Regions from separate parts of the Streptomyces sp. CRCS-T-1 genome, predicted to be linked through region 1. Evidence: riboswitches for the same ligand, from Rfam matches in the RefSeq annotation. Region 1 holds a riboswitch; the other holds the start of a gene.

Evidence for each region. A riboswitch is a leader RNA that binds a small molecule or an ion and turns the genes downstream of it on or off. The one in region 1 is predicted to bind glycine.
Region 2: linked by a shared signal. The riboswitch ahead of gcvP (aminomethyl-transferring glycine dehydrogenase) and the one ahead of gcvT (glycine cleavage system aminomethyltransferase GcvT) in region 1 are both predicted to bind glycine.

What each region holds. Positions count from the first base shown of each region.
Region 1 covers NZ_CP101651.1:2,367,602-2,372,306, reverse strand. The annotation lists gene glyA (serine hydroxymethyltransferase) at 1-1,079, opposite strand, end outside; gene gcvH (glycine cleavage system protein GcvH) at 1,094-1,471, opposite strand; gene gcvT (glycine cleavage system aminomethyltransferase GcvT) at 1,628-2,803, opposite strand; glycine riboswitch at 2,924-3,025, opposite strand; gene NNW99_RS10360 (AAA family ATPase) at 3,208-3,876, shown strand; gene NNW99_RS10355 (enhanced serine sensitivity protein SseB) at 4,530-4,705, shown strand, end outside.
Region 2 covers NZ_CP101651.1:7,202,048-7,206,752, reverse strand. The annotation lists gene NNW99_RS32655 (molybdopterin-binding protein) at 1-70, shown strand, start outside; gene gcvP (aminomethyl-transferring glycine dehydrogenase) at 138-3,023, opposite strand; glycine riboswitch at 3,200-3,295, opposite strand; gene NNW99_RS32645 (PRC-barrel domain-containing protein) at 3,409-3,783, shown strand; gene NNW99_RS32640 (DNA polymerase IV) at 3,800-4,705, opposite strand, start outside.

The sequences.
Region 1 (4,705 bases):
ACCATCGGCGGGCGCGGGTCGTTCGGGATCGCGTTGCGGTTGACCGTGATGCCCACCTCGTGGAGGCGGTCCTCGGCCTGCCGGCCGTCCAGCTCCGAGTGGCGCAGGTCGACCAGGACCAGGTGCACGTCCGTGCCGCCGGACAGGACGTCCACACCCACGGCCCGGACGTCGTCCTTCACCAGACGCTCGGCCAGGATGCGGGCACCCTCCAGCGTACGGCGCTGGCGCTCCTTGAAGTCCTCGGAGGCCGCGACCTTGAACGAGACCGCCTTGGCCGCGATCACATGCTCCAGCGGACCGCCCTGCTGACCGGGGAAGACAGCCGAGTTGATCTTCTTGGCGAGCTCGGACGTGGAGAGGATCACACCGCCGCGCGGGCCGCCCAGCGTCTTGTGGGTGGTGGTGGTCACCACGTGCGCGTGCGGAACGGGGTTCGGGTGCAGGCCCGCCGCCACCAGCCCGGCGAAGTGCGCCATGTCGACCATCAGGTACGCGCCGACCTCGTCCGCGATCCGGCGGAACTCGGCGAAGTCCAGCTGCCGCGGGTAGGCCGACCAGCCCGCGACGATCAGCTTCGGCCGGGACTCCTTCGCCAGCCGCTCCACCTCGGCCATATCGACCCGGCCGTCCTCGCCCACGTGGTAGGCGACGACGTCGTAGAGCTTGCCGGAGAAGTTGATCTTCATGCCGTGGGTCAGGTGCCCGCCGTGCGCGAGGTTCAGACCCATGATGGTGTCGCCCGGCTTGAGCAGCGCGAACATCGCGGCGGCGTTGGCCTGGGCGCCGGAGTGCGGCTGGACGTTGGCGTGCTCGGCGCCGAACAGCTCCTTGACGCGGTCGATCGCGATCTGCTCGACCACGTCGACGTGCTCGCAGCCGCCGTAGTAGCGGCGGCCCGGGTAGCCCTCGGCGTACTTGTTGGTGAGGACCGAGCCCTGCGCCTCCATGACCGCGACCGGGGCGAAGTTCTCCGAGGCGATCATCTCGAGCGTGGACTGCTGCCGGTGCAGCTCGGCGTCGACCGCGGCGGCGACGGCCGGGTCGAACTCGTGCAGGGACGTGTTCAGGACGGACATACGGCTACGACCTCTCAGCCGGCGGAGAAGGCGGTGTACTCGTCGGCGGAGAGCAGGTCGCCCGGCTCGTCCGTGACGCGCACCTTGAACAGCCAGCCGCCCTCGAAGGGGGCCGAGTTCACCAGGGACGGGTCGTTCACCACGTCCTCGTTGACCTCGGTGACCTCGCCGGAGACCGGGGAGTAGAGGTCGGAGACGGACTTGGTCGACTCCAGCTCGCCGCAGGTCTCGCCGGCGGACACGGCGTCACCGACCTCGGGGAGCTGGACGAAGACGACGTCGCCGAGCGCGTTGGCCGCGTGCTCCGTGATGCCGATCGTCGAGACGCCGTCCTGGGCGCCCGACAGCCACTCGTGCTCCTTGCTGTACCGCAGCTCATTGGGGTTGCTCATGGCCTGGATTCTCCTGTACGCGCGGGAGTGCTGATGTATGTCGAGGAATGCTTGTGCATGCCGGTGAAGGGGACCGCTGGTGAGCGGGGGTGAGACGGCCCGGGACCGCGGTGGCGGCCCGCGCGCCGGTGCCTGCTTCTGGCGCTGGGCCAGTCTCTACTTCTGGCGCTTGTAGAACGGCAGCGCCACGACCTCGTACGGCTCGTGACTGCCCCGGATGTCCACGGCCACACCGGGTGTGCCGGGAGCCGCGTGCGCGGGGTCGACGTACGCCATCGCGATCGGCTTGCCGAGCGTCGGGGAGGGCGCGCCGGAGGTGATCTCGCCGATCACCTCACCGCCGGTGACGACCGGGTACCCGGCTCGCGGGACCCTACGGCCCTCGGCGACGAGGCCGACCAGGACGCGGGGCGGGTTCTGCTCGGCGCGCGCGGCGGCCTCGGTGAGGGCCTCGCGGCCGACGAAGTCGCCCTCCTTCTCGAACTTCACCACCCGGCCGAGCCCGGCGTCGAAGGGCGTCAGGGAGGTGCTCAGCTCGTGCCCGTACAGCGGCATGCCCGCCTCCAGGCGCAGCGTGTCGCGGCAGGACAGCCCGCACGGGACCAGGCCGGCGGCCTCGCCCGCCTTGGTCAGGGCCTGCCACAGCTCGACCGCGTGCTCCGGCTTCACGAACAGCTCGAAGCCGTCCTCGCCGGTGTACCCGGTGCGGGCGATCAGCGCCGGGACGCCCGCGACGGTGCCGGGCAGGCCGGCGTAGTACTTCAGGCCGTCCAGGTCGGCGTCGGTGAGGGACTTCAGGATCCCCGGGGACTCGGGGCCCTGTACGGCGAGCAGTGCGTAGGCGTCCCGGTCGTCGCGCACCTCGGCGTCGAAGCCGACGGAACGTTCCACCAGGGCGTCCAGGACCACCTGGGCGTTGGAGGCGTTGGCGACGACCATGTACTCCTGCTCGGCCAGCCGGTAGACGATCAGGTCGTCGAGGATGCCGCCGTCGGCCTGGCAGATCATGGTGTAGCGGGCGCGGCCGGGCTTGACCCCGCCGATGTTGCCGACCAGCGCGTGGTCGAGCAGGGCGGCGGCCCCGGGGCCCGTGACGGTGATCTCGCCCATGTGGGAGAGGTCGAACAGCCCGGCCTTCGTGCGCACGGCGTTGTGCTCGTCGCGCTCGGAGCCGTAGCGCAGGGGCATGTCCCAGCCGGCGAAGTCGGTCATCGTCGCGCCGAGGGCACGATGCAGGGCATCGAGCGCGGTGTGGCGGAGTTCTCCTGTACTGCTCACGGTCGGTCGTCTCCCAAGGCATAAGGCATGACGGGCGAGGTCGTTCCTCCCCATCTGTCATCGGAACCTGAGAGGTTCGCCATGACCGCGCAGGTCATCGGCTTGCACCTTGGGTGGGGCCACGCCGCTTCCCCGGACTCCGGAGGAAGGGTGCGGCCCGCTTTTCAGATGTGCCTCGCCCGCGCGGTAACGGGGCCTGAGAGATTCAAGGGAGGGACTTGCTCCTTCGGCGCCCCAGTGGTGAAACGGTGCTGGGGACTCTCCCGCGCGGATTCAAACGGCCGGTATGCAGTTGGCGGGCACATCATTGCACGCATCGTCGCGGGGTGGCAGGGGGACCACCCTGTAGCAGGGCTGTTGCAGGAAGAGGACTAAAACCAGAGACATCGGGCATTACCTTCTCTTTACACTCGGCGGGCATGGGACTCCGTACCTGGCCCCAGGGGAGGACGATCACGGTGAACAGGACCACCGCGTACGCCACGACGTCGGGCATCGCGCTGCCCGAGCAGCCGGCCGCTCCGGTGCGTGCGGTCTGCGGCCCGCAGCCCGCGCCGGTCGTCCGCGATCTGCGCGAGCGCGCCGGCCGCGGCCCGCACGCGCTGCTGTTCGGCTCCCGCGACATCGTCGTGGTCACGGGCCTGCCCGGCAGCGGCAAGTCCACGCTGATGCGGCGCACCGTGCCGGGCCGGCGCATCGACTCCCAGGACACCCGCGACCACTGGGACGGCCGCATGCCGCGCGCCCTGCCGTACGCGGTCTACCGCCCGCTCGTCCGCCTCGCCCACTACGCCGGGCTGCGCCGCGCCCTGCGCACCGGTGAGGGCGTCGTCGTGCACGACTGCGGCACCCAGGCCTGGGTCCGCCGCTGGCTCGCCCGCGAGGCCCGCCGCCGGGGCGGCACGCTCCACCTGCTGATGCTCGACGTCACCCCCCAGCAGGCCCTGGCCGGCCAGCGCGACCGCGGCCGGGGCGTCTCGCGCTACGCCTTCCTGCGCCACCGCGCCGCCACCACCCGCCTCCTCCACGAGGTCGAACGCGGCGAACTCCCCACCGGCTGCGGCTCAGCCATCCTCGCCGACCGCGACGCAGCAAACACCCTCCACCGCATCGCCTTCACGGGCTGACGCCCCGGGCGCACGGGGCTGCGTTCACGGCCCGACTGTGGTGGGCACGGGCCGGCTGTCCAGGGCTGGGGGTTGTGGTTCATGGGGCCGGTGATCCGGGGCCGGGGAGTTGTGGTTCGGGCCGGTGACCCGTGTGCACGGGGCGGTGCCGTCGGCCGGGCGTCCGGGAAGAAGGGGCCGTCCGCCGACCCCGCTGTGCGCAGGGGGGCCGGCGCGCGCCGGGGAGCACAGGCCGTCCGCGTGCGGCCCCGTGCAGCGGGCCCGCGTCCGCGGTTGGTGAGCCCGGAGGCGGGGGCGGCGGCGCGGCGGTCGGCGATCCGTGTGTATAGGACAGGCATCCGCGCGGTCGTCTGCGCCGGACAGCCCAGCCCATCCGCATTCCGGCCCTGAGCCGTGTGCACGCGGCAGGCGCCTGCGGTCGGTGCGCCGCGCACAAAGCCCGTCCGCCCGCAGCCCCGGCCGTGTGCCCGCGGCACGCATCCACGGTCGGAGCACCCCCCACACACAGCCCGTCCTCCCGCCAGGATTCGGCAGGCCCGGGGCCGCCGTCCGGCCACCCCCGTCACCAGTCATGCTTCACGGGGTGGCAGCCCCCCGTTCCCGAGCCGCTAGCCTTTCAGTCACAGCAGTGGTTTCAGGCAGGCGGTAGGCAGATGGACTTCCCGGCGGACTTCTCCGCGGACTTCCCGGCGCAGACGCAGACACACCCGCACGGCGGATGGCCCGGCAACGAGCTGGAGGAGGTGCTCTCGGCCTCCCTCGGTGCCGGGCCGTCCGCCGGCGGGCGGATCGTCGAGGTGCTCGGCCGGAGCTTCGTGTGGATCCCGCT
Region 2 (4,705 bases), 4.8 Mb from region 1:
CCGCCTGTCGCCCGGAACCCCGGTCGTCGCCCTGATCAAGTCGACCGAGGTGTCACTCGCCGTCGCATGACGCAAGAGCCCTGCACGGCGGAGGGGCCCCGCATCAGCGGAGCCCCTCCCTCTGACCGGTCGGTCGATCAGTCCTCGTACGCGTCCAGCGGCGGGCAGGAGCAGACCAGGTTCCGGTCACCGAAGGCCTGGTCGATGCGCCGCACCGGCGGCCAGTACTTGTCGGAGGCCGCGACTCCGGCCGGGAAGACGGCCTCCTCACGGCTGTAGGCGTGCTCCCACTCCCCGGCGAGCGCGCCGGCGGTGTGCGGGGCGCCCCGCAGCGGGTTGTCGTCCGCGGGCCACGCACCGGAGCCGACCTTCTCGATCTCCGCGCGGATGGCGATCATCGCCTCGCAGAACCGGTCCAGCTCGGCCAGGTCCTCCGACTCGGTCGGCTCGATCATCAGCGTCCCGGCCACCGGGAACGACATCGTCGGCGCGTGGAAGCCGTAGTCGATCAGCCGCTTGGCGACGTCGTCGACGCTCACGCCGGTCGCCTTGGTCAGCGGTCGCAGGTCGATGATGCACTCGTGCGCGACGAGCCCGCCGGGGCCGGTGTAGAGCACCGGGTAGTGCGGCTCCAGCCGCTTGGCGATGTAGTTGGCGCTGAGCACGGCCACCTGCGTGGCCCGCTTCAGTCCCTCGCCGCCCATCAGCCGGACGTACGCCCACGAGATCGGCAGGATGCCGGCCGAGCCCCACGGCGCCGCGGAGATGGGGCCGACCCCGGTCTCCGGGCCCGCCTCGGGCTGCAGCGGATGGTTCGGCAGATACGGCGCGAGGTGCTCACGCACCGCCACCGGACCGACGCCGGGCCCGCCGCCGCCGTGCGGGATGCAGAAGGTCTTGTGCAGGTTCAGGTGCGAGACGTCCCCGCCGAAGTGCCCCGGCTTGGCGAGCCCCACGAGCGCGTTGAGGTTGGCCCCGTCGACGTAGACCTGCCCACCCGCCTCGTGCACCTGCGCGCAGATCTCGGAGACATGCTCCTCGAACACGCCGTGCGTGGACGGGTAGGTGATCATCAGCACGGCCAGCTCGTCACGGTGCTGCTCGATCTTCGCCCGCAGATCCTCGACGTCGATCTCGCCGTCCTCGGCGGTCTTGACGACGACGACCTTCATGCCCGCCATCACCGCGCTCGCGGCGTTGGTGCCGTGCGCGGACGACGGGATCAGGCACACGGTGCGCTGCTCGTCCCCGTTGGCCCGGTGGTACCCGCGTACGGCGAGCAGACCGGCCAGCTCGCCCTGCGACCCGGCGTTCGGCTGGAGGGACACCTTGTCGTAGCCGGTGACCTCGGCGAGACGGTCCTCCAGCTCGTGGATGAGCGTGAGGTAGCCCTCGGCCTGCTCGGCGGGCGCGAAGGGGTGCAGCTGCCCGAACTCGGGCCAGGTGACCGGCTCCATCTCCGTGGTCGCGTTGAGCTTCATGGTGCAGGAGCCCAGCGGGATCATGCCGCGGTCGAGCGCGTAGTCACGGTCGGCCAGCCGGCGCAGGTAACGCAGCATGGCGGTCTCGGAACGGTACTGGTGGAAGACGGGGTGGGTCATGTACTCGTCGGACCGCAGCAGGGCGCCGGGCAGCCCGTCCTCGGTGGCGGCGTCCAGCGCCTCGACGACACCCTCGACCCCGAACGCGGCCCATACGGCACGCAGCTGGGCCCGCGTCGTGGTCTCGTCACAGGAGATCGAGACCTGGTCGGCGTCGACGAGACGCAGGTTGACCCCGTTCCGCGCCGCGGCGGCCACGACCTCGGCGGCCCGGCCCTCGACGCGCGCGGTCAGGGTGTCGAAGTAGGCCCCGTGCACGACCTCGACCCCGCCGTGTCCGAGCCCGGCGGCGAGGACCGTGGCGTAGCGGTGGGTGCGCCGCGCGATGCTCTTCAGGCCCTCCGGCCCGTGGTAGACGGCGTACATGCCGGCCATCACGGCGAGCAGCACCTGCGCCGTGCAGATGTTGCTGGTGGCCTTCTCACGGCGGATGTGCTGCTCACGCGTCTGCAGCGCCAGCCGGTAGGCCTTGTTCCCGTCGGCGTCCACGGACACGCCGACGAGCCGCCCGGGCAGGCTGCGCGCCATCTTCTCGCCGACGGCCATGTAACCGGCGTGCGGTCCGCCGAAGCCCATCGGCACGCCGAAGCGCTGCGTCGTCCCGACCGCGATGTCCGCGCCCAGCTCACCGGGCGACTTCAGCAGGGTCAGCGCGAGCAGATCGGCGGCGACGGTGACGAGCGCCCCGAGCCCGTGCGCCTGGTCGATGACCGGCTTGATGTCCCGTACGGCTCCGGAGGCGCCCGGGTACTGGATCAGCACGCCGTTGATCTCGCGCTCGGCGATCCCGGCGGGGATGCCGTCACTGAGATCGGCGACGACGACCTCGACACCGGTCGGCTCGGCCCGGGTCTCGATCACGGCGATGGTCTGCGGCAGCGTGTCCGCGTCGACCAGGAACAGGCCCTTCTTGTTCTTGCCCAGCCGCCGCGACAGCGCCATGGCCTCGGCCGCCGCGGTGCCCTCGTCGAGCAGGGAGGCGCCGGAGGTCGGCAGTCCGGTCAGGTCGGCGACCATGGTCTGGAAGTTGAGCAGCGCCTCGAGCCGGCCCTGCGAGATCTCCGGCTGGTACGGCGTGTAGGCCGTGTACCAGGACGGGTTCTCCATGACGTTGCGCATGATCACCGGCGGCGTGAACGTTCCGTAGTAGCCGAGCCCGATCATGGAGCCGAGGACCTGGTTGCGGTCGGCGAGGGAGCGCAGCTCGGCGATCACCTCGGCCTCGCTGCGGGCGCCCGGCAGGTCCAGCGCCTCGGCGCTCTTGATCACGGCCGGGACGGCGGCGGCCGTCAGCTCGTCCAGCGAGCCGTATCCGACGTGCGCGAGCATCTTGGCGCACGCCTCGTGGTCGGGGCCGATGTGGCGCTGCTCGAAGGGAACTGCCTCTTCGAGCTCGGAGAGCGGAATGCGATGGGCGGTCATATGCGGAGGCCTCCTGGTCTGACACGACCTTCGAGGGGCACCACGGCACGGGTACCCGGACGGCCTCCCCCTCTGTCATGTCAACCTGAGAGCTTCACCGGATCGCCCGAAGGCCTCCGGCTTTCACCGTCGGTGAGGGCGGAAGCCGTGACATCCGCCCTGCTTTCCAGAGTGACCTCGTCCGTGCGGTACGTGGGCCTGAGAGATTCCGGGGAGGATTTGCTCCTTCGGCGCCTCCGATGGTGTCTGGAGGACTCTCCCGCACGGGGTCAGCAGCCGTTGTCAGCCTACCAGCGCGGTCAACGCACGAACCTTCGAGTGGCCGCCTCCTCGATTGTGCCGTTTTGTAGTGTTTACGGATGAGTTGCGACCATGTGGAGGGCCCGTGCGAACCGATATCGATCCGCGCAACTTGATCGGCCGCAAGGCGTTCGACCGCAACGGGACCAGGATCGGCACGATCGACGAGGTCTACCTCGACGACGCCACCGGCGTCCCGGAGTGGGCGGCCATACGGACCGGCCTGTTCAGCAGGGACGCCTTCGTCCCCCTCGAGCCCAGCGAGCTGATCGAGGGCGCCCTCCACGTGCCCTTCGACCGCGCCCTGATCAAGGACGCCCCGGACTTCGGCGTGGGCCGCCACCTCTCCCCCGAGCAGGAACTCCAGCTCTACCACCACTACGGCCTGGACGTCGCCGCCCCTCCCCCGCTCCAGGACCACGAGTTCGGCAAACTGGCGGGGAAGGACGAGCCGGCCTGAACCCCGGGCGAGCCGCCTAAGGGGCGACGGACCGCAGCCCCACACCCCCGGAGTCGTCGTCACCCTCCGGCCCATGGCCCCCTTCAGGGTCTCGTAACACCAGCGGCAACGGATCCGCCGGCTCCAGCTCCGGATCGTCGACCCGGAAGGTCCGCACACGCCCGGGCTCCGAGTCGGGCGTCTCGAACCGCACGGTGACCCGCCCCAGGCCGCTGCCCTGCACCCACCCGTGCCCGAACCCGGTGTGCCGCACATCGTGCCCGGCGGGCCACCGCCGCTCGGCCGGCTCGGGCTGCTCCTCGACCGGAGCCGGGGCGTGCTCCTCCACCGGGCCCTCCGTGACCGCCCGCTCCCCGGCCGCCTGGGCGAACAGGTCCTCCTGCGTGTAGTCGGCGAGCCCGCTGACACCCACTCCGAGCAGCCGCACACCGCCCGTGGTGTCGACCGAGTCCAGCAGTCTGGCCGCCGCCTCACGGATCACCCCGGGATCGTCCGTCGGCCCGCGCAGCGTCTCGGACCGGGTGCGTGTCGAGAAGTCGTACCGCCGCACCTTCAGCACGATGGTCCGCCCGGACAGCCCGGCCCCGCGCAGCCGCCGTACGCAGCGGTCGGCGAGCCGCTGCACCTCCAGCCCGACCCGCAGCCGGTCGTGGATGTCCACGTCGTAGGTGTCCTCGACCGACACCGACTTCGCTTCCCGCTCCGCCACCACGGGCCGGTCGTCCCGTGCCAGCGCCATGGCGTAGAGCCCGTGCCCGTGCGCCTTCCCCAGCAGCCGGACCAGCTCGTCCTCACCCGCCTCGGCGATCTCCTCGACCGTGGTGATCCCGGCCCGCCGCAGATGGTCGCCCGTCGCCGGCCCGACTCCCGGCAGGGTCCGCACCGACATCGGCCCCAGCATGGCCCGCTCCGTCCCCGGCTC